Regions from separate parts of the Pseudarthrobacter sp. 1C304 genome, predicted to be linked through region 2. Evidence: riboswitches for the same ligand, from Rfam matches in the RefSeq annotation. Region 2 holds a riboswitch; each other region holds the start of a gene.
What was found. A riboswitch is a leader RNA that binds a small molecule or an ion and turns the genes downstream of it on or off. The one in region 2 is predicted to bind thiamine pyrophosphate.
Positions count from the first base shown of each region.

Region 1 (6,925 bases), on a different contig from region 2:
CGGGCCCTGACCAGCCGGCCAGCGGGCAGGAACGCCGATGAACCGGAAAAGGATCTCCCTGCGCCAGGAACTCCCGCTCCTGGTCTGGCTCGTTGTGGTCTGGGGCGCGCTGTGGCAGGACTTCAGCCCCGGCAATCTGCTCTTCGGCGCCCTGATCGCAGTGCTGGTGGCCCGGCTGTTCTACCTGCCCCCGGTGGAACTCGGCGGCCGCTTCAACGTGCTGCACGCCGCCACCTTCGCCGCGCACTTCCTGGGCAAGGTGGTGGTGGCGAGTTTCCAGGTCCTGTACCTGGCCGCGGCCAAAGGGCCCAAGGTCATCAGCGCCGTCGTCGCGGTCCCGCTGCGGAGCCACTCCGACCTGCTGGTGACCGCCACGGGGCACGTGACCGCACTGATCCCGGGGTCGCTGGTGGTGGAGGTGGACCGCTCCACGTCCACGCTGTACGTCCACGGCATCAACGTCCGCAACGCAGAGGACGCCGCGCAGCTGCGCCGGGACGTCCGCGCCACGGAGGCCGGGCTGATCCGGATCATGGGCACCAAAGCCGAACTTTCCGCGCTCAACCAGGAGCTGGTGCCATGATGGAGCTTGTCCTGACCGTAACCGCCGTCGTACTGTCCCTGGCCGCCGGAGGGGCGATCATCCGGATCGCGCGGGGACCTTCGCTGCTGGACCGGGTGCTCGCCGCGGACGTGCTGCTGGCGATCGTGGGAGCCGCGCTGTGCATCGACATGGCCGTCAACCGGCACCTGAACAACCTCATGCTCCTGGTGGCGGTGTCCCTCATCGGCTTTGTCGGCTCCGTAACGGTGGCGCGGTTCGTCGCCGACCGAAGGGAGCAGCCCCGTGAATCCTGAGACCTTCACCGTTGACACCGTGATCGACGCCGTCTCGGCCGTCTTCCTCGTCGTGGGCTCGCTGATGTCCCTCGCCGCCGCGCTGGGGCTGCTGCGTTTTCCCGACCTGATGACCCGGATGCATGCGGCCACCAAGCCCCAGGTGCTGGGGCTGTTCCTGCTGCTGGCCGCGCTGGGACTCCAGATGCGGACCTGGTGGGTGTGGCCGGTGCTGGTGGTGGCCTGGATCTTCCAGCTGCTGACGGTACCCGTGTCGGCGCACATGGTGGGCCGCGCCGGCTACCGCACCAAGCACCTGCACCCGGAGCTGCTCAGCACCGACGAACTGGAGGCCGTGGTGCAGCAGGCGGCCGGCACGCGGGGCTTCACCGACGACGACGGCCCGGCGGCACGCGCAAAGGACTAGGCGTGCGAAGGACTAGACGGGGTGCGCCGGAGGTGCCTTGGACGGTGCCTTAGACCAGGCGCTTTAAACCAGGTCCTGGGTTTTGGCGAACCGGGTGATCGCGCGCTGGGTGCCGCGGTTGGCGAGCACCTGGATGACGGCGCTGACCGAGGCGGAGATCAGGGCGAAGGTCAGTGCGTGGCGCAGCGTGGTGGGGACGTCGTCGTCGGTGCCCTTGGGCGGCTTGCTGCCCGTGGTCTTCTCCCAGACGGTGTCAACCAGTTTGGTGCCGGCGAAGCCGGCGAGCAGGCTGACGCCGGTGCCGAGCAGCTTGATGAAAATGTTCATTCTTCGGACTCCTTGGGGAGGGGACAGGGCTTCCCCTAGCCTAGCGGTCCCCGCCCGCCGGTCCAGCAACACCGAGGAGTTCGGACAAGGCCTCGACCACCAGGTCGTGGTCGGCTTTCTGCGGCAGGCCCGATACCGTCACGGTGGCCACCATCCCGGTGCCGCGGACGTAGATGGGGAACGCGCCGCCGTGCGCGGCGAACTCCGTCTCGTCGAACCAGCCGTTGTCCTCGATCCTGCGACCGGCGGCCCGGGCGCGGAGCCCCACCAGCAGGGACGGGACCTCATACCGGACGGCGGTGCGCTGCTTGGCCTTGATCCAGCGCTCATTGTCCGGGGTGGCGCCGGCCAGCGCCGCGTGGAACAGCACCTGCTCTCCCTTGGTGATGTCGATCGCAATCGGGTGGGAGCGCTGCCTGCCGAGTTCAACCAGGCGGAGCCCCAGGTCCAGGGCGTCGTCCTTGCTGAACGAGCCGAACTGCAGTTGGTCCATTTCCGCCAGGATGCGGCCGATCAGCGCCGCCAGGGATCCGTGCGGCTGGGGTTCGGCGGAGTCCGGGTCGAAGCCGGGGAAAGGCTCTGGAGGAATGGTCAAGGCGTCCAGCTTCCGTTTGGGGCACCGGGCGGAGGACAGTCCGCCCGGGGCGGCATCCGTTGGTCCCGTGCCCTGCCGACTCTACCAAGCAGCCTGCCCCGGGTCACCGGAGGAGAAGATACGCGCATTGTGACAGGCGGCCCCGGATATCTGCGCGCCCCGGGTGTAAACTGGCCACGCCCACAAGGGCAATTTTCAATACGACAGGGGAGCGCCGCCGTCGGGCATCACCGGAGCAATCCGGGGTCACCACAGGTGGGCGCTGAGAGTGCGGACAGCCGCAGACCCTCGAACCTGATCCGGTTAGTACCGGCGCAAGGGAGTCGAGTTCTCAGAGTGCCCGGAGCAGCGGCGGAAGCCGCGGACCCGGGACACTCTCCCCTCCTGTTCCTCAGGAGGACGAAATGACTGAAACATCTGCTGCAGCCGCGCAACAGGCGCGCTCCCGGCGCAGCTACAACTGGCGCGTAGTGGACATTGTGGTGGCCGCGTTGATCGCGGTGGCCGGCGGCGTGATCTTCTGGGCCTGGTCCCAGGGCGCCAACCTGGTGTCCGCCCCCGTCAACGCGTTCTATCCGCCGCTCACCGGGCTGTACGCCGGCGGCTGGATGATCCCGGCGGTGCTGGGCATGCTCATCATCCGCAAGCCGGGCGCCGCCCTGTTCTGCGAAGCCGTCGCCGCCACCGGCGAGCTGATCATGGGCTCGCAGTACGGCACCACGGTGCTTATATCCGGCATCCTGCAGGGTCTCGGCGCCGAACTGGTGTTTGCCGCGTTCGCCTACCGGAAGTTCAACCTGCCGGTGTCCCTGCTGGCCGGCGCCGGCGCCGGGCTGTTCTGCGGCCTCAACGATTCGTTCATGCCGTGGGGCTGGAACATTGCGTACGCCGGCGGCGACAAGCTGGCCTACATCATTTTCACCGCAATCTCCGGGGCCGTGATCGCCGGCGGGCTGTCCTGGCTGGCCACCCGCGGCCTGGCACGCACCGGGGTGCTGAGTTCCTTCGCCTCCCGCAAGGCGGCCACGGAGCCCGTCTTCTCCTGATGACAGCACACAGCACGTCCGCCGGCAGCGGGGTCCGCCCGGCCTCGATCACCGCGCGGGGCTGGGGCTGGCGGCATGCCGGCAGGACCCGCCCCGCCATCAGCGGACTCGACCTGGACATCCGGGCCGGGGAGCGTGTGCTGCTCCTGGGGCCTTCGGGCGCCGGCAAGTCCACGCTGTTGCACGCCCTGGCCGGGGTTCTGGGCGACAGCTCCTCAGGTGATGGCGGCGGTGACCCGGCTGCCGGGAGCACTGCCGAGGACGCGGACGAGACCGGCAGCCTGCTGATCGACGGTGCCGCGCCGCGGGCCCGGCGCGGCAGGGCCGGCCTGATGCAGCAGGATCCGGAAACCCAGGTGGTGCTCTCACGCCTGGGTGACGACGTGGCCTTCGGCGCGGAGAACCTGTCCGTGCCCCCGGCTGAGATCTGGCCCCGCGTGGCGGAAGCGCTCGACGACGTCGGGCTGGGCCGGCTGCCGCTGGACCACCCGACGTCGGCCCTCTCCGGGGGCCAGAAGCAGCGGCTGGCGCTGGCGGGCATCCTCGCGATGCGCCCCGGGCTCATCCTGCTCGACGAGCCCACCGCGAACCTGGACCCCGCCGGGGTCCTGGACGTGCGGGACGCTGTGGGCCGGACCCTGGACAAGACCGGGGCCACCCTGGTGGTGGTGGAGCACCGGGTCTCGGTCTGGAAGGACCTCGTGGACCGGATCGTGGTGCTGCGGCCGGGATCGGCCACGGATTCCGCGGTGCTGATCGACGGCCCGCCCGACCAGGTGCTGGCACAGGCACGGGACATGCTCACTGCCGCCGGCGTCTGGGTGCCCGGCTACGTGCCGCCCACCCGGGCGCGCACTGTGCTGTCCGCGGGCCCGGACAGCGCCGGCCCGGCCGGGCAGCTGCTGCTCGCCGCGGAGGACCTTGCCGTCTCGCGGGAGAGGCCGCGGCGCGCGGGGCTCCGCGGGGGATTCCGCCCCGTTCCGCCGGAACCCGTGCAGTCCGGCATCGCGGCCCAGGTCCGCGCCGGCGAGGCGCTGACCATCACGGGCCCCAACGGGTCGGGGAAATCCACGTTCGCCCTGACCCTCGCCGGCCTGCTGGCACCGGTCTCCGGCACGGTGTCCGCCACCTATGACCTCAGCGCCGGCGCCGGAATCGACCCGTACCGGTGGAAGGCCCAGCAGCTGATCTCCCGGATCGGCACCGTCTTCCAGGAACCCGAGCACCAGTTCGTCACCGGACGGGTGCTTGATGAGCTGATGTTCGGCCCCAAGCACCTAGGCCGCGGCGGGGACCGCGTGGACGAGCTCCTGGAGCGGCTCCGGCTGACGGAGCTGGTGGACGCCAACCCCTACACACTCTCCGGCGGCGAAAAGCGGAGGCTGTCCGTGGCCACCGTCCTCGCCGCCCACCCCCAGGTGCTGGTCCTCGACGAGCCCACCTTCGGCCAGGACGCCAACACCTGGGCCGAGCTGGCCTCCTTCCTTTCCGAACTCCTCGACAGCGGCACCGCCGTCGTCTCGGTGACCCACGACGCGGAATTCAGCGAAGTCCTCGGCGGCACGCGGCTGAGCCTCCGCGCCCCGGAACAACGGACGCCCGACGGCGTGGACACGGGACGCCGCGAACCGGGGAAGGTTGCGCCATGAGGCAGGAACTGACCCTGCGCGGCAACCACGCCGTGCTGGCCCGCGCCAACCCGCTGGCCAAATTCGGCGCCGTCACGCTCATCACCATGGTGCTGGCCCTGTCCATCGACTGGGTGTCCGCCTCGGTGGCGCTCGCCTTCGAACTGGCGCTCCTTCCCCTGGCCGGGCTGACCCTCGGGCTGCTCTGGCAGCGCGGCTGGCCGCTGATCCTGGCCGCGGCACTGGGTGGCTGGAGCACCACGATCCTGGCGCCGGACAGCGGGCAGATCCTCCTCGACGCCAGGATCTGGTCGATCAGCGAAGGGTCCCTTGAACTGGGACTCGGGTTTATGCTGCGCGGGCTGGCCATTGCGCTGCCGGCTGTGCTGCTGATGAGCTGCACGGATCCCACGGACCTGGCCGACGCGCTCGCGCAGAAAGCCAGGCTGCCGCACCGCTTCGTCCTCGGCACGCTCGCCGCCCTCCGGCTGGTGGGACTGATGGCCGAGGAGTGGCAGACCATCGGCATGGCCCGACGTGCCCGTGGCGTGGGGTCCCACGGGAACCCGCTGCAGCGGCTGCGGGCCACCCTGGGGCAGAGCTTCGGGCTGCTGGTGCAGGCCGTCCGGCGCGCTTCCCGGCTCGCGGTCACCATGGAGGCCCGCGGCTTCGGCAACTCGCGCCGGACCTGGGCCCGGGCCTCGGTCTTCACGGGACTGGACGCCTGGGTAGTCCTGGGCGGGCTGCTGATCGCCGGCGCCGCCGTCGCCTCGGCCCTGGCGGCAGGAACGTGGAATATGGTGTTCCTGTCCCAGCAGTAACCGGCCCAGCCGCAGCAGCCCATCGAATCCTGCGTTATCGCACGGGGCGGGTAGCCGTGTGACATTGGCGGCATTCCGGCCACAATGCCCGGGGTTAATAAATCATGCGTGATATTTTCGGGTCATGACACAAGAGACCGCTGAACACGTCGGCGCCCTGCTCCGCGACGCCCGGGGCCAGAAGGGCTGGACCCAGGGGCAGCTCGCTGCCGAGCTGGGCACCAGCCAGAGCGCCATCGCCCGGATGGAACAGGGCAAGCAGAACCTGAGCCTGAAAATGATCCAGCGGCTTGAATCCATCCTCGGCCGGAGCATCGTCAAGGTGGGGCGGCCGGCCATGACCCACCTCAGGGTCGAAGGCGGACGCACCCTGTCCGGCTCAGTGGACGTCAACAGCAGCAAGAACGCCGGTGTGGCACTGCTGTGCGCCAGCCTCATCAACCGCGGCACCACCACCCTGCGGCGGCTGGCCCGCATCGAGGAGGTCAACCGGATCGTTGAGGTGCTGACCAGCATCGGCGTCGAATGCACCTGGCTCAACGCGAACGACCTCCAGATCCGCCGCCCCGCCGTGCTGGACCTCGACTCCATGGACATCGAGGCGGCCCGCCGCACCCGCAGCGTCATCATGCTGCTGGGCCCGCTCCTGGACGAATCCAGCGGGTACCGGCTGCCCTATGCGGGCGGCTGCGACCTCGGCACCCGCACGGTGCAGCCGCACATGCAGGCGTTGCGCCAGTTCGGCCTCAGCGTCGACGCGAAAGCCGGCTTCTACGCCGTGCAGGCGCCGCCGTCGGACGGGCACGACCGCTCCTTCGTGCTCAGCGAACGCGGCGACACCGTCACGGAGAACGCCATCATGGCCGCCGCCCACCGCAGCGGGACCACGGTCATCCGCAACGCCAGCCCCAACTACATGGTGCAGGACCTGTGCTTCTACCTGCAGATGCTGGGCGTTGAGATCCAGGGCGTGGGAACCACCACGCTGAAGATCACCGGACGCCCCGCCGTCGACGTCGACATTGAGTACTTCCCCTCCGAGGACCCGATCGAGGCGATGAGCCTGATCACCGCCGGCATTGTCACGGACTCGGAAGTCACCATCCGCCGCGTCCCGATCGAATTCATGGAGATCGAACTGGCGACGCTGGAGCAGATGGGACAGCGGCTCGAAGTGTCCGGCGAATACCTGGCCCGCAACGGGCGCACCCGGCTGGTGGACGTCACCACCAAACCCTCGGAGC
Region 1 covers NZ_JBQQCH010000009.1:148,354-155,278, reverse strand. Annotated here, with positions in the region: gene ACTWQD_RS15980 (Na+/H+ antiporter subunit D) at 1-41, shown strand, start outside; gene ACTWQD_RS15975 (Na+/H+ antiporter subunit E) at 38-583, shown strand; gene ACTWQD_RS15970 (monovalent cation/H+ antiporter complex subunit F) at 580-858, shown strand; gene mnhG (monovalent cation/H(+) antiporter subunit G) at 848-1,264, shown strand; gene ACTWQD_RS15960 (DUF4235 domain-containing protein) at 1,328-1,591, opposite strand; gene ACTWQD_RS15955 (heme-degrading domain-containing protein) at 1,632-2,186, opposite strand; TPP riboswitch at 2,382-2,525, shown strand; gene ACTWQD_RS15950 (ECF transporter S component) at 2,591-3,232, shown strand; gene ACTWQD_RS15945 (ABC transporter ATP-binding protein) at 3,232-4,881, shown strand; gene ACTWQD_RS15940 (energy-coupling factor transporter transmembrane component T family protein) at 4,878-5,681, shown strand; gene ACTWQD_RS15935 (UDP-N-acetylglucosamine 1-carboxyvinyltransferase) at 5,806-6,925, shown strand, end outside.
Region 1: linked by a shared signal. The riboswitch ahead of ACTWQD_RS15950 (ECF transporter S component) and the one ahead of ACTWQD_RS09070 (bifunctional hydroxymethylpyrimidine kinase/phosphomethylpyrimidine kinase) in region 2 are both predicted to bind thiamine pyrophosphate.

Region 2 (6,925 bases):
AACTATCACCTCGCGGCGGTTAACCGGGGTCCGTCTCCTCAGTAGCCGGAGGTCCCGATGAAGACCTGGATGAAGGCGAAGAAGATAGTGGCGACCACGGCGACGTAGAGCAGCGCCGTGATGATCCAGCCGGAGTCGCCCAGGATCCGGGTGGGGCCTTCGGGGAGCGGAATCACGCCGTGGGAGATGTTGCGGACGGTGACCCAGACGAACAACGGAATCATCGCGGCCCAGACCACCATGCAGAACGGGCACAGGATGTGGATGGAATACAGCGCCTGCGACCACAGCCACACCACAAAGGCGAACCCCAGGGTCACGCCGGCCTGCAGGCCCAGCCAGTACCACCGGGCGAACGTTGCGCCAGCGAGCATACCCATCGCCGTGGTGATGATGACGGCGAAGGCCACGATGCCCATGAACATGTTGGGGAAGCCGAACACCGACCCCTGCCAGGTCTGCATCACCTGGCCGCAGGAAATCCACGGGTTCACGTCGCACACGGTCACGTGGCTGGGATCCTTGAGGACCTCGAGTTTTTCCAGCACCAGGGCGCCCGACGCCAGCCAGCCGACGACGCCGGTGACCAGCAGGAGCCACGCGAACGGCCGGTCGCGGGTCATCGGAGGCAACGGCCGTTGCTCTGCCGGTGTGCTGGAGTTGTACTGCGCGGGTGCCTCGCCGGTGGCACTGGAGATGCTGGGCATGGAATGGGTGTCCTTCAGATCGGTGCAACTGCAGATCGGTGCAACTGGGTTGATTCTATCGCCGGAGGCTGAATGAAATCCGGGAAGCCCGGTCCCTTCCCCAGTGATTCGGTCCGGACGGCGGACAGGATGACCGGCTTACGCCGGCTTTGACGGCTCCTGTGAGACAATGATCGTGGCTGGAACCCGATCCACATCCGGGTCCCGGTCCGGCGACTTTGTTCCCAAGACCGCCAATGAAGAGCAGGGAGCCACGGATCCGTCGATCCAGGCTGTCCCGCAATGCCATTGGACGGCACCTGGTTCTGGCGTAGAGGTCAACGGGTTTCAGAACAATTCCGCCGGCCCTCCAGGTCTGCCGCACCCCACTGCCGGTGCGAACCTGAGGGTATCCAATTGACTTCTGTCAATGCCCGCGGGTGTTGACAAATATTTGCCCCAACGGGTGCCGGATGTGGCGGCGCATCAGGGGCAGGAGTGTCGCCACATATGGATAATGACCAGGTAGCAACGGATACCGAGAACAATGTTGTCCCCGCTGAAACAGACGAAGCGGCTGTAATCACCCCGCCGAAGCGCCCGCTCCGGACCCGCCGCAAGCCCCTGCCCAAGGCGGGGACCCCCGCCGAGGAAGCAGAGCCGGTGGCAGCTGCTCCCGTGCAGCTCGACCAGGCGCCCGAGGAAGCCGGCGAGGCTGCTCCCGCCCCGGAAGCCAAGGCCAAAGCGCCCGCCCGCCGCTCCCGCGCCCGCAAGGTGGCCGAACCGGCCGAAACCCTGCCTGCCTTCGCTGCTGACGCCGCAACTGATGACGCGGCCGCCTCCCAGCCCGCCGGGGACACGGCAGCCGGCACGGATGCCGCCGAGGTGGCTGCAGCCGCCCCGGTGGAGAAGCCGGTCCGCCGCCGCGCCAGCCGCGCCAAAGCCGCCGCGCCCGTGGTTGAGCCCGCTGCGGACAATGTGGAAACCCAGGCCACGGAAGCCCAGGCCACGGAAGCCCAGACTGCGGAAACCACCGCGCCTGCCGCTGCCGCGCCTGCCGCCGTCGCGCCCGTGGCAGAACCCGTTGCAGCAGAGGCCCCCGCCGCGTCCGTGGCAGAACCCGTCACAGCAGAGGAGACGCCGGCTGCGGCCCCCTCGCTCTTTATGGAGCCCGGCGCGGTCACCTCAATGATCTTCCAGGCCCCCGACCTGACCGCCGTCGTGCGCCCGGCGCCCGCCGCCGTGGCGGAAGTCGAGGACGACGAGACTGAATCCGAGTCCGACGACGACGCCGGCAACCGCCGCCGCCGCCGCAGCCGGGGACGCCGCGGACGCAGCGGCCGCGCCGGCGGCGAATCCGAATCCGAGACGGACGCCGAGGACAGCGGCGACGAATCCGACGAGGTGTCCGAGGGGACACTGGACGACGGCGTGACCTCGCGCCGCCGCCGTCGCCGCCGCCGCGGCGACCAGGACCTGGAACTCACCGGTGGGGACGATAACGATCCGCCCAACACGGTGACCCGCGTCCGTGCACCCCGGGCAGCCGCCGAGGCGCCCGTCAACAACCGCGTCACCTCCCTCAAGGGCTCCACCCGGCTCGAGGCGAAGAAGCAGCGCCGGCGCGAATCCCGCGACACCGGCCGCCGCCGCACAGTGATCACCGAGGCCGAGTTCCTGGCCCGGCGCGAGTCTGTCGACCGACAGATGATCGTCCGCCAGCGCGACGACAGAATCCAGATCGGCGTCCTGGAGGACGGCGTCCTGGCCGAGCACTTCGTCTCGAAGACCCAGCAGGACTCCCTGATCGGCAACGTGTACCTGGGCAAGGTCCAGAACGTGCTGCCGTCCATGGAAGCGGCCTTCGTCGACATCGGACGCGGCCGCAACGCCGTGCTCTACGCCGGCGAGGTCAACTGGGACTCCGTCAACCTTGAGGGCAAGCAGCGCCGGATCGAGAACGCGCTGAAGTCCGGCGACTCCGTGCTGGTCCAGGTCACCAAGGACCCGGTGGGCCACAAGGGCGCCCGCCTGACCAGCCAGATCTCGCTGCCCGGCCGCTACCTCGTGTACGTGCCCGGTGGTTCCATGACCGGCATCTCCCGCAAGCTGCCCGACGTCGAACGCAACCGCCTCAAGCGGATCCTGAAGGACCGCCTGCCGGAGGACGCCGGCGTGATCGTCCGCACCGCCGCCGAGGGCGCGTCCGAGGAAGAGCTGACGCACGACATCAACCGGCTACGTGCCCAGTGGGAAGGCATCGAGGGCCAGTCGACGTCCACCAAGATCCTTGCCCCGGAACTGCTCTACGGCGAACCCGATCTGACCATCAAGGTGGTCCGTGACGTCTTCAACGAGGACTTCTCCAAGCTGATCGTTTCCGGCGAGGAAGCTTGGGACACCATCGAGGCGTACGTCACCTACGTGGCGCCGGACCTGGTGGGCCGGCTGGAGAAGTGGACCAAGGACACGGACATCTTCTCGGCGTGGCGCATCGACGAGCAGATCCACAAGGCGCTGGACCGCAAGGTCTTCCTGCCCTCCGGCGGGTCCCTGGTGATCGACCGCACCGAAGCCATGACCGTGGTGGACGTCAATACGGGCAAGTTCACCGGCAGCGGCGGCAACCTCGAGGAGACGGTCACCAAGAACAACCTGGAAGCGGCCGAGGAAGTTGTCCGGCAGCTCCGGCTCCGCGACATCGGCGGCATCATTGTGATCGACTTCATCGACATGGTGCTCGAATCGAACCGCGACCTGGTGCTGCGCCGCATGGTGGAGTGCCTGGGCCGGGACCGGACCAAGCACCAGGTGGCTGAGGTGACGTCGCTGGGCCTCGTCCAGATGACGCGCAAGCGGATGGGCACCGGCCTGCTGGAAGTCTTCGGCGAACAGTGCGAAGCCTGCGCCGGCCGCGGCATCGTCACGCACGACGAGCCCGTGGAACACCGCCGTGCCAACGTCGTTGCCGCCGAGCACCACGTGCCTCGGACCGAGCAGCAGCAGCAGCCGGCTGCCCGGACCGAACGCAAGAGCCGCCGCCGCGGCAGGGGAGGCCAGGGCACGGAGCCCCAGTCCGCCCCCGCCGCCGTCCACGCCGAGCCCACCGAGGCAGAGCGCCACGCCAAGGCCGAGGCCACCCGCGTCGCCCTGGCGAACATCGCCGCAGCAGCGCACGCCGCGCACCTGCACGACGGGGAGGGCGCCACCGGCGCCGATGCCCGGACCCGGGAAGCCGCTGTGGAAGCCGCCGTGGAGCTGGCCGCAGCAGAGGAAGCCGCCGGACGCCCCGCCGCGGTGCTGACCTTCGGCGGCGAGCAGGTGGCCCTGCCGTTCGTGGAGCACGCGGACGAGGCCACCGCGCCTGCCTTGACCCTGGACCTGCTCACCGAGGCGTTCGCGCACCTGGGTGCAGCCGAGGCGGCCCCGGCAGCTTCGGAGTCCGCAGCTTCGGAAGCTGCGGTATCGGAGCCCGCAGCCGAAGAGCCCGCGGCAGCGGAAGCGGCGCCCCAGGCGCCCGCCGCGCCGGAACGCGCCGAGGAACGTCCCGCCCAGGAACGCACCTCGGAACGTCCGGTCCAGGAGCCGGCGGCCGGCACGTCGCGCCGCGGCCGCCGCAACCGGAGCGCCAGCCGCGCCCAGGGAGCAGCGAACGAGACCTCGGTGGAGCAGCGCCAGGAAACCCGGCAGGCCGCTGCCGGTTCGGTGCACGAGGCCAAGGCTCCGGCCGCCACGGCGCCGGCGGCCAAGCCCGCCGCCAGCGAGCCCATCATCCTGGGCGTCGGGGTCCCGGCCTCGGAGCTGTAGCCCGCAACAGAGAAGCAGCAAGGCCGCGGGCGCGGTCCGGACGCGTAGCACTACGCAAAAGTCCGGACCGTGCCCGCTCCTTCGTTAAGGGTTGCGGCTAGGCTGGGACCCTGACACGGGGTGCCGCGCATCGAGCCGGCTGAGATCCAGACCCGTTGAACCTGTCCGGTTAGCACCGGCGAAGGGATGTCTCGCTGTGACCACTTCCTCTTTCCTGCCCATTTTCCCTGCCCGGGCGGCGGCCCCGATCCCGCGGGTGCTGTCCATCGCCGGCTCAGACCCCTCCGGCGGCGCGGGCATCCAAGCCGATTTGAAGAGCATTGCCGCGCACGGCGGTTACGGCATGGCGGCCATCACCGCCCTGACCGCGCAGAACACCCGCGGCGTCACGGCCGTCCATACCCCGCCGGCAGCCTTCCTGACCGCCCAGCTCGACGCCATCAGCGACGACATCACCGTCGACGCCGTCAAAATCGGCATGCTCGGGGATGCCGCGGTGATTGACGCCGTCCGCAGCTGGCTGGAGAAGGCGCGCCCCGCCGTCGTCGTTGTGGATCCAGTTATGGTGGCCACCAGCGGCGACCGGCTGCTGGAGGAGTCCGCCGAGGCAGCGCTGCACGCCCTGCTGCCGTACGCGGACCTGGTCACGCCCAACCTCGCCGAGCTGGCGGTCCTGCTCGGTGAACCTGCCGCCCGGGACTGGACCGCTGCGCTGGAGCAGGGCAAGCGGCTCGCCGCCCGAACGGGGACCACGGTCCTGGTGAAGGGCGGCCACCTCGACTCCGACGACTCCGGAGAGGCCGGCGAGGCCGGCCCCGGCGGCGGGTGCCCCGACGCGCTGGTCAATACCGCCGGGCTCCTGGCCCAGGACGTTGTGGTGGTGCCGGGGGAGCGGGTGCCCACCCGCAACAGCCACGGCACCGGGTGCTCGCTGTCCTCGGCCCTGGCCACCGTCCAGGCTGCGGGCATCCTCCAGTCCGGGAACATACTCCCGGCGGCCGGGGACTGGGAGGCCGCACTCCGTGTGGTCAAGCCGTGGCTGCAGGAGGCGTTGCGCACGGCCGGGGAGCTCGACGTCGGAACCGGCAACGGCCCGGTCCACCACTTCCACCACGTGCAGCCACACACCCGGGACCACGGCGCTGCTGCCGCCGCCCGCGGCCCGGCGGCGGGCGAGTTCGCCGCCGCGCTCCGGGCATCGGCCAGCGGTGACCTTGACGCGATCTACGGCCTGGACTTCATCAGGGACCTCGCCGACGGGACTCTGCGGGAGAAGGAGTTTACCTACTACCTCGCCCAGGACGCCCTGTACCTCAACAGCTATTCGCGGGTGCTGGCCCGGGCCGCCGCGATGGCACCCACCGAGGCCGAGCAGCTGTTCTGGGCCCGCTCAGCGCAGAACTGCCTGGAAGTGGAATCGGAGCTGCACCGGTCCTGGCTGGACGGACGGGCGCCCGGAGCCACACCGGGCCCGGCCACCAAGTCCTATGTCGACCACCTGCTGGCCGCCTCGGCCTCGGGCAGCTACGCGGTCCTGGTGGCTGCCGTGCTGCCGTGCTTCTGGCTTTATGCCGAGGTGGGCCAGTCTCTCCACGCCCGGTTCGCCGCCGCGGGAGCCTCGGAGGCGCACCCGTATGCGGCGTGGCTGCGCACCTATGCCGACGAGGAGTTCGCCGCCGCCACCCGCCAGGCCGTGGCCTATGCCGACGCCGCGGCCCGGGCGGCGTCGGCGGGGGAACGGGACGCCATGGCCCTGGCCTTCCGGCAGTCCTGCCGCTACGAGGTGGACTTCTTCGACGCGCCGAGGCTGCACGCCTGACGGCGCACGCCCGGGGCAGCCTGTACGATAGGTGGGCGCGGTTCCGGAAGTCGTTGCGGCACGCCCTGTCCATGCAGGGTGGCGCCTATCACGTACCTCACTCCGGAGCCAGCCTCATTTGCGGCCGAAGGCAAAATTAGCGTAGTCTAGATCTTCGGTGCTTACGCCAACACTTGGGTTATGACCTTGAGGACGCTCCATCCGACTCCGGATGTGATTGTCTCCGGGATAGCTCATGGGTTCCCCCGGGGAATCCACCGGCGTAGAGGCACAGCGTGAGCCGGACCAAACACTTTGGCCCCAGGTTCCGCACGCAAATCTAGTAATAAACGTCGAGAGAAGTGAGTTCCCCAGTGGTGTACGCGATTGTCCGCGCAGGCGGCCGCCAAGAGAAGGTTTCTGTTGGAGACTTCGTTACCCTGAACCGCGTCCCCGGTGGAGCCGGCAGCACCTTTGAGCTGCCCGCACTGCTCCTGGTAGACGGTGACAAGGTCACGTCTGCAGCTTCGGACCTGGCCAAGGTAAAGGTTACGGCTGAGATCCTTGAGGACCTCCGCGGTCCCAAGATCGTCATCCAGAAGTTCAAGAACAAGACCGGTTACAAGAAGCGCCA
Region 2 covers NZ_JBQQCH010000003.1:331,193-338,117, reverse strand. Annotated here, with positions in the region: gene ACTWQD_RS09080 (vitamin K epoxide reductase family protein) at 39-707, opposite strand; gene ACTWQD_RS09075 (Rne/Rng family ribonuclease) at 1,197-4,493, shown strand; TPP riboswitch at 4,600-4,697, shown strand; gene ACTWQD_RS09070 (bifunctional hydroxymethylpyrimidine kinase/phosphomethylpyrimidine kinase) at 4,690-6,312, shown strand; gene rplU (50S ribosomal protein L21) at 6,666-6,925, shown strand, end outside.

Region 3 (6,925 bases), on a different contig from region 2:
GGCTGCCCCGCGATGAACGCCGGGCGCAGCTGCTCGCGGCGGCCCAGGAAGTGTTCGTCGCCAACGGGTACCACGGTGCCGCCATGGACGAGATCGCCGAGACCGCCCACGTCAGCAAGCCCGTGCTGTACCAGCACTTCCCGTCCAAACGCGAGTTGTACATCGCCCTGCTGGAGAGCCAGCTGAGCAAGCTGACCGAGCTCCTGCTGGGAGCCCTCAACTCGACCACGGACAACGATGAGCGCGTCCAGGCCGTCATGCGGGCGTACTTCCACTTCATCGCCAGCGACGATCAGGCCCACCGCCTGGTGTTCGAGTCCGACCTGGTCAACGACCCCGACGTCAGCGCCCGGCTGGAAACGTTCAACAAGACCTTCGCCGACGCCGTCGCCCGGGTCATTGCCGAAGACACGAAGCTGCCCGAACTGGAGTCCCAGCTGCTGGGCCGCGGGCTCGCCGGACTGGCGCATGTCAGCGCCCGGTATTGGCTGGAAACCGACGGCAATCTTGACCTCGATGTGGCCAGCGACCTGATCTACCGTTTAGCTTGGCGCGGAATCTCCCGCTTCCCGAAGGAAACCTAGACTACAAATAGAGTTAACGCTTTGATTTTGTTGGTCCTTGATTTTTGTTGGACTTTGATTGGCTGGGAGGCCTTGCTGTGGAAGTAAAGATCGGCATTCAGAACATCGGCCGCGAGATTGTCCTGGAATCGGCACAGGATGCCGACGCTGTGGCCAAGGTGGTGGGCGAGGCGATTGCCAAGGGCACGGAGCTGCGCCTGACCGATGAGAAGGGCCGCCAGATCATCGTTCCCGCGAACGTGCTGGGCTACGTTGAAATCGGCGCCCAGGAAGTACGCCGCGTCGGTTTCGGCGCGCTCTAGCACCACCGGCCGCTGCTGACCCGGTTCCCAGATCTGCGAGGAGTCCAAACGTGCTTTCCCTGATTGTGGTTGCCCTGGTGACCGTGGCCGCGGGCTTTGTGGTGTGGGCCAATGACAAACGGCACGCCAAGTACGGCATCGCCGTCCCGGCGGGTGTCTCACTCACCGCCGGGATGGTGAGCTGGATGATCCTCATCGCCGCCGGCCTGGGCTACCAGCCCGGGCTGACGTGGATTCCCTGGGTGCTGCCGATGGTCCTGGGCGCTGCCGCAGCCGTGGCGGCCGTCCTCTATCTGGGCAAGACCCGCACCGGCCGCGACACCGCCAGGCTCACCGCCATCCTGCGCGCCTAGCACTTCGCCGGGCAGCAGCCCCGCAACTGTGACCGCCACCCGCCCGGGTGGCGGTCACAGTTCGTCTAGGGCCCGCCGTCCGCCGGCGGAAGGGCGCGCGCCTACTGCGGCGGAGGCTCCGCGACGGCGCCGATCCGGGCGGCCGCGGCCGCGGCGGCCGTTGCAGCGGCGACGTCCCGCCGCGTGACCTTGCCCCCGGCGTCATGGGAGCTGTACCGCAGGAAGACCCTCCGGTAGCGCCAGTCCAGGTCGGGGTGGTGGTTCTGCTCTTCGGCCAGGCGCCCGACGGCGGCGATCAGCTCCAGCGCTGCGGCCGCCGTCGGCGCCTTGTAGACGGTGGCCAGGGCGCCGAGGCTGTGGCGCCAGTCCGGCAGCCCGGCCAGGGCCGCGTCGATCTGGCTCTCGGTGAGGACGTCCTCTGCGGCTGCCATGGCAGGCTCCCTTCTACTGAGTGGTCCGGCGGGGCCTAAAGGAATTCCGCCCGGCCCTCCATGGCGGAGGACGCCAGCGCGTGCTCCCGGCGCGGAATCCGGCCGGCCCTTTTCGCCAGCCTACCGGCGATCACCGCGTGCCTGAAGGCCTCCCCCATGAGCACCGGATTCTGCGCCCGGGTCACGGCGGTGGCCAGGAGGACGGCGTCGCAGCCAAGCTCCATGGCCAGGGCGGCGTCGGACGCGGTGCCGATCCCGGCGTCGAGCACCACGGGAACGGAGGCCCGCGCAACGATCAGTTCGATGTTGTGCGGGTTCAGGATGCCCAGGCCGGTGCCGATGGGCGCGCCGAGAGGCATCACCGCAGCTGCGCCAAGATTTTCCAGCCGCAGGGCAAGGACGGGATCGTCGTTCGTGTAAGCGAAGACCTTGAACCCCCGGCCCACAAGTTGCTCGGTGGCTTCGACGAGTTCGACGGCGTCCGGCAGCAGGGTGTGCTCGTCCGCGATGACCTCCAGTTTCACCCAGTCCGTTTCGAGGGCTTCGCGGGCCAGTTCGGCGGTCAGCACCGCGTCCCGGGCGGTGAAGCAGCCCGCGGTGTTGGGCAGCACCCGGATGTTGTGGTCCAGGAGCAACTGGAACAGCGACCCGGTTTCCGCCGTGGAGTAGCGGCGCATGGCGACGGTGGTCAGCTCGGTGCCGGACGCCAGCAGTGCCGCCCCCAGCCCGTCGAGGCTCGGTGCCCCGCCGGTGCCCATGATCAGCCGCGACCCCAGCTGCACGCCGTCGACAATGAACGGATCCTTGGCCGCGGTAAACGTGTCCGGCGCCGCGCCCGCTGCCTGCACCGTGTTTTCCTGCACGCTGCTCATCCTCCCTGCACCGCCGTGACCAGCTCGATGTCGTCGCCGTCGGCGAGCGCGGTGCCGTGCCACTGGCTGCGGGGCACCACCTCCGCGTTGCGTGCGACGGCGACGCCCAGCTTCCGGCCGTCCGCCGACTGCCCGTCCGGGGCGAGCTTCCGGCCGGTGACCCGGCTGACCAGGGTGCCTACCGAAGCGCCGTCAGGCACGGTGTGCCCGGTTCCGTTGAGTGTGATGTTCATGCCGTGTCCTTGCTGTGCTCGGGGGTGGAGTGTGTGCTGGTGGATGCTGGGTCCCGCGTGGCGCCGGCCGGGACGCCGAGGGGCCTGCCGTCAGCGGCAAGCGTGCCGGCGGCGAACCTGTCCGGCCGGAAGCGGTACCACCGGGGGTCCTCGGTGCCGTCCAGCAGCTGCCGGCAGATCTCGCCGGCCGCGGGCGTCAGCAGGACGCCGTGCCGGAAGAAGCCGGTGGCAATGACCAGCCCGGCAATGTCCCCCGTCCCGCCCCGCTCCGCCACCCGGCCCAGCAGCGGCGCATTGTCCGGGGTGCCGGGGCGTGCCCTGGCGGTGGCTTCCAGCAGCTCCAGTTCGGCGACGGCGGGGACCAGCTGCTGGGCGTCCCGCAGCAGCTGGTACACCCCGCCGGCGGACACAGCTGAACCGGCCGGAGGGCCGTCCGCCGCGTGGCCGGGCGCTGGCGCCTGCACGTTTTCGCCGAGGGCGTCCTCCCGCTGCGTTGCTCCGATGACCACCGTGCCGTCCTGCCGGGGCACGATGTAGACGGGCACCCCGCGGACCAGTCCCCGCACGGTGGAGGTCAGCAGCGGCCGCAGCTTTTCCGGCACCCGGAGCCGGAGAATGTCGCCGTGGACCGGCCGGAGCGGCAGGCGGAGACCGCAGGGCAGGCCCTCAAGCGCGCCGGCGCCCAGGCCGTTGGCGACGATGGTTTCGGCAGCCAGGACGGTGCCCCCGCCGGCGAGGGTCGCCCCAGCGACCTTCCCGTCCTCCCAGAACAGCCCGGACGCGCGCCGGGGAACCATCCGGTGCCGGCTGTCCGCGGCAAGGAGCTCCCGGAGCCGGGCGAGCAGCCGGCGGGGGTCCACCTGATGGTCGGCGGGGATGTCGAAGGCGCAGGAGATGCCGGGGCTCAACAGGGGTTCACGGACGCGGGCTTCCCGGACGGTCAGCGGCTCCACCGCCAGCCCGGAGGCCCGCTGCACGGTGCGCAGGTCCGCGAGCGCCCGGCGGTCGGCGGCGTCGGCCCCCACGGCGAGGGTCGGCGTCGTGAGGTAGCCGGTGCTGTTCCCCGCTCCCCCGGCGCTGCGCTTCAGTTCAACTTCCTCCAGTCCGGTTCCCTCCAGTCCGGCGGCGAAGTCCGGCCAGAGGCGGGAGGACTCCAGCATCAGCTCAAGGAGGGCTTCCTCCTGGTAGTGCAGTTCACTGACGGGGGCCAGCATGCCGGCGGCTGCCCAGCTGGCGCCGCTGCCCGGGGCGTCGTCGATCAGGGCAACCGTCCGGCCTGAGCGCCGCGCTGCCCACGCGATCCCGTGCCCCACCACGCCGCCGCCGATCACGGCGACGTCGTAACATTTCCGGGCTTCGGCGTCATCAGCGGCCCCTGCAGTCGGCGGAGCATCTCTGGCCGCGGCCGGGCCCGGGACGGGTGTGGTGCCCATGGGGTATTCCTTCCCTACGCCGGTACTAACCGGATCAGGTCAAGCGGTCGGCTCTGACGCCCTCTCAGCCTGCCGCTCCGGACACCAGGGGCGTGCGGCGGCGGGCTCCCGCGGTATGCGCCCAGTGTAGAGGAACTAGGCTGGGGCCATGAGCCAGGATGCCCTCCCCACCGCTGCCCGCCTGTACCTTTGCACCGATGCCCGGCAGGAGCGCGGCGACTTCGCGGACTTTGTGGACGCGGCCTTTGCCGGCGGTGTGGACATCATCCAGCTGCGCGACAAGTCGCTGGAGGCAACCGAGGAGCTGGAGCTCCTGGACATCCTGAACCAGGCGGCGCAGCGCCACGGCCGGCTCTGGTCCGTCAATGACCGGGCGGACCTCGCGTCGCTTTCCGGGGCCCCGGTGTTCCACATCGGGCAGAAGGACCTCCCCGTCGGAGCGGCCAGGGAATTCCTGGGCGGGGACACCCGGATCGGGCTCTCCACCCACACCCCGGAGCAGGTGGATGCCGCCATCGCGTCCGCGGCCGCCGGCAACAGGCTGGACTACTTCTGTGTGGGTCCCGTGTGGGCCACACCCACCAAGCCGGGACGCGCCGCCGTCGGGCTGGAGCTGGTGCAGTACGCCGCGGACGCGACTCTGCGCGCAGCATCGGACAGCACTGCAGCGGCGGACAGCACTGCAGCGTCAAACAACACCGTGCCGTGGTTCGCCATTGGCGGCATCGACCTCGGAAACGTGGAGCAGGTGGTGCTGGCGGGTGCGCGCCGGATTGTGGTGGTCCGCGCCATCACCGAGGCCGATGATCCCGCGGCAGCCGCCGGAGCGCTGCTCGAAGCCCTCGACGCCGCAGCGAACTGACCCACGCCGCCCGCCTCAGCACGCCAGGCGCGGCCCGTCAGGCCAGCCGGGCCGGCTCAGCCGGTCAGGCCCAGCTGCGTCATCCGGCGGGAGTGGTTGGCCGCCAGCTCCGCCATGAGCACGCGGGACAGCTCCGCGGCGCTGTCCTCATCGGCGCCGGCCAGGCCGCCGACAAACCCGTGCTCGACGCTCACCCGCTGGGCCTGGGTCAGGGCCTCACCGAGCAGGCGCCTGGCCCACAGCGCCAACCGTGACGCCAGCCGCGGGTCATCGGCAAGGGCCGCCTTGAGCCGCTCCCGGAGTACGGCCGTGGCCTCCTCGTCGGCCTGGATGTGCTCCACCAGCGCCCGGGTCTCGGCGTCGACGTGCCGCGAAATGGCGCGGTAGAAGTCGGCGGAGACCGTGTCGATCACGTAGGCCTTCATCAGGGATTCGTACCAGTCCGCGGGGCGGGTGCGTTCGTGGAAGTGGTCCACGGACGGCTGGAACGGCACCATGGCGGCCTCCGCATCGAGTCCTATGGCGTCGAGCCGGGCGCTCACCAGTTCGTAGTGCTGGAATTCAATCACCGCCAACCGGCCCAGCACTGCGCGGTCGTGCAGGGACGGCGAATACCGGGCATCGGAGGAGAGCCGTTCGAAGGCGGACAGTTCGCCATAGGCCATCACGCCCAGCAGATCCTTCAGGAAGCTGTTGTAGCGGGCGGGATCAGCCTGGGAGGTGGTCATCTTCCAAGACTAATGGCGCAAATGGAGCTAATCTGATTTTCGTGTCCCATCATCGCCTGACCCCGAGCGTCCACCGGCAAAAAAACCAGCTGGCGGAGGCGCTGGGCGCGCTCCGGACAACGCTTGAGCTGCCGGGGCCGTTTCCCGAGGATGTGCTGCGGGAGGCTAAAGAGGCCGTGGCCAACCACCGGCTGCCGGAGCTGGATTTCACCCATATCGAGTTCGTCACCATCGATCCGGCGTCCTCCACCGACCTGGACCAGGCCCTCTTCATCGACCGCTCCGGCGAGGGCTACAAGGTCTTCTACGCGATCGCCGACGTCCCCTCCTTCGTGGCCCCCGGCGGGGCCCTCGACGCCGAGACCCGCCGCCGCGGCCAAACCATTTACACCCCGGACGGCCGGATCCCGCTGCACCCTGAAGTCATCAGCGAAGAAGCCGGCAGCCTGCTGGCCGGCCAGCCGTGTGCCGCGTTTGTGTGGGAGTTCGAACTGGATGCCGACGCCGAGGTCGCTGCGGTGCAGGTCCGCCGGGCCACGGTCCGCAGCCGGGCGAAGCTCAGCTACGCCGGGGTGCAGGCGGACCTTGACGCCGGCACCGCCGCGCCGGTGCTGCAACTGCTTCGGGAAGTCGGGATGAAGCGGGTTGAGCTGGAGCGGCTCCGAGGGGGCGCCAGCCTGAACATGCCGGAACAGGAAATCGAGCAGCTGCCCGACGGCGGCTACCGGATTGTCGCTGCCCCGGCCCTGCCGGTCGAGGACTGGAACGCGCAGATTTCGCTGATGACGGGGATGGCGGCCGCCGGAATCATGCTGGCCGGCAAAGTCGGCATCCTGCGCACCATGCCGGCCCCGGACGCCGCCTCGCTGGCGCACTTCCACCGCCAGACGCACGCCCTGGGCAAACCCTGGGACGGCGAAGTCAGCTACGGGGAGTACCTGCGCACCCTCGACCCCACCGACCCGCAGCAGCTTGCGATCGTGCACTCGGCCGGCATGCTGTTCCGCGGCGCAGGCTACACACCGTTCGACGGAACGGTTCCGGAGGCCGCCGTCCAGGCCGCCATCGGCGCCGCATACGCCCATTCCACGGCCCCGCTGCGCCGGCTGGTGGACCGCTTTGTGCTG
Region 3 covers NZ_JBQQCH010000002.1:191,370-198,294, forward strand. Annotated here, with positions in the region: gene ACTWQD_RS04890 (TetR/AcrR family transcriptional regulator) at 1-584, shown strand, start outside; gene ACTWQD_RS04895 (DUF3107 domain-containing protein) at 662-886, shown strand; gene ACTWQD_RS04900 (hypothetical protein) at 937-1,239, shown strand; gene ACTWQD_RS04905 (4a-hydroxytetrahydrobiopterin dehydratase) at 1,341-1,670, opposite strand; gene ACTWQD_RS04910 (thiazole synthase) at 1,706-2,533, opposite strand; gene thiS (sulfur carrier protein ThiS) at 2,539-2,775, opposite strand; gene ACTWQD_RS04920 (FAD-dependent oxidoreductase) at 2,772-4,208, opposite strand; TPP riboswitch at 4,202-4,330, opposite strand; gene thiE (thiamine phosphate synthase) at 4,357-5,070, shown strand; gene ACTWQD_RS04930 (ferritin-like fold-containing protein) at 5,127-5,798, opposite strand; gene ACTWQD_RS04935 (RNB domain-containing ribonuclease) at 5,840-6,925, shown strand, end outside.
Region 3: linked by a shared signal. The riboswitch ahead of ACTWQD_RS04920 (FAD-dependent oxidoreductase) and the one ahead of ACTWQD_RS09070 (bifunctional hydroxymethylpyrimidine kinase/phosphomethylpyrimidine kinase) in region 2 are both predicted to bind thiamine pyrophosphate.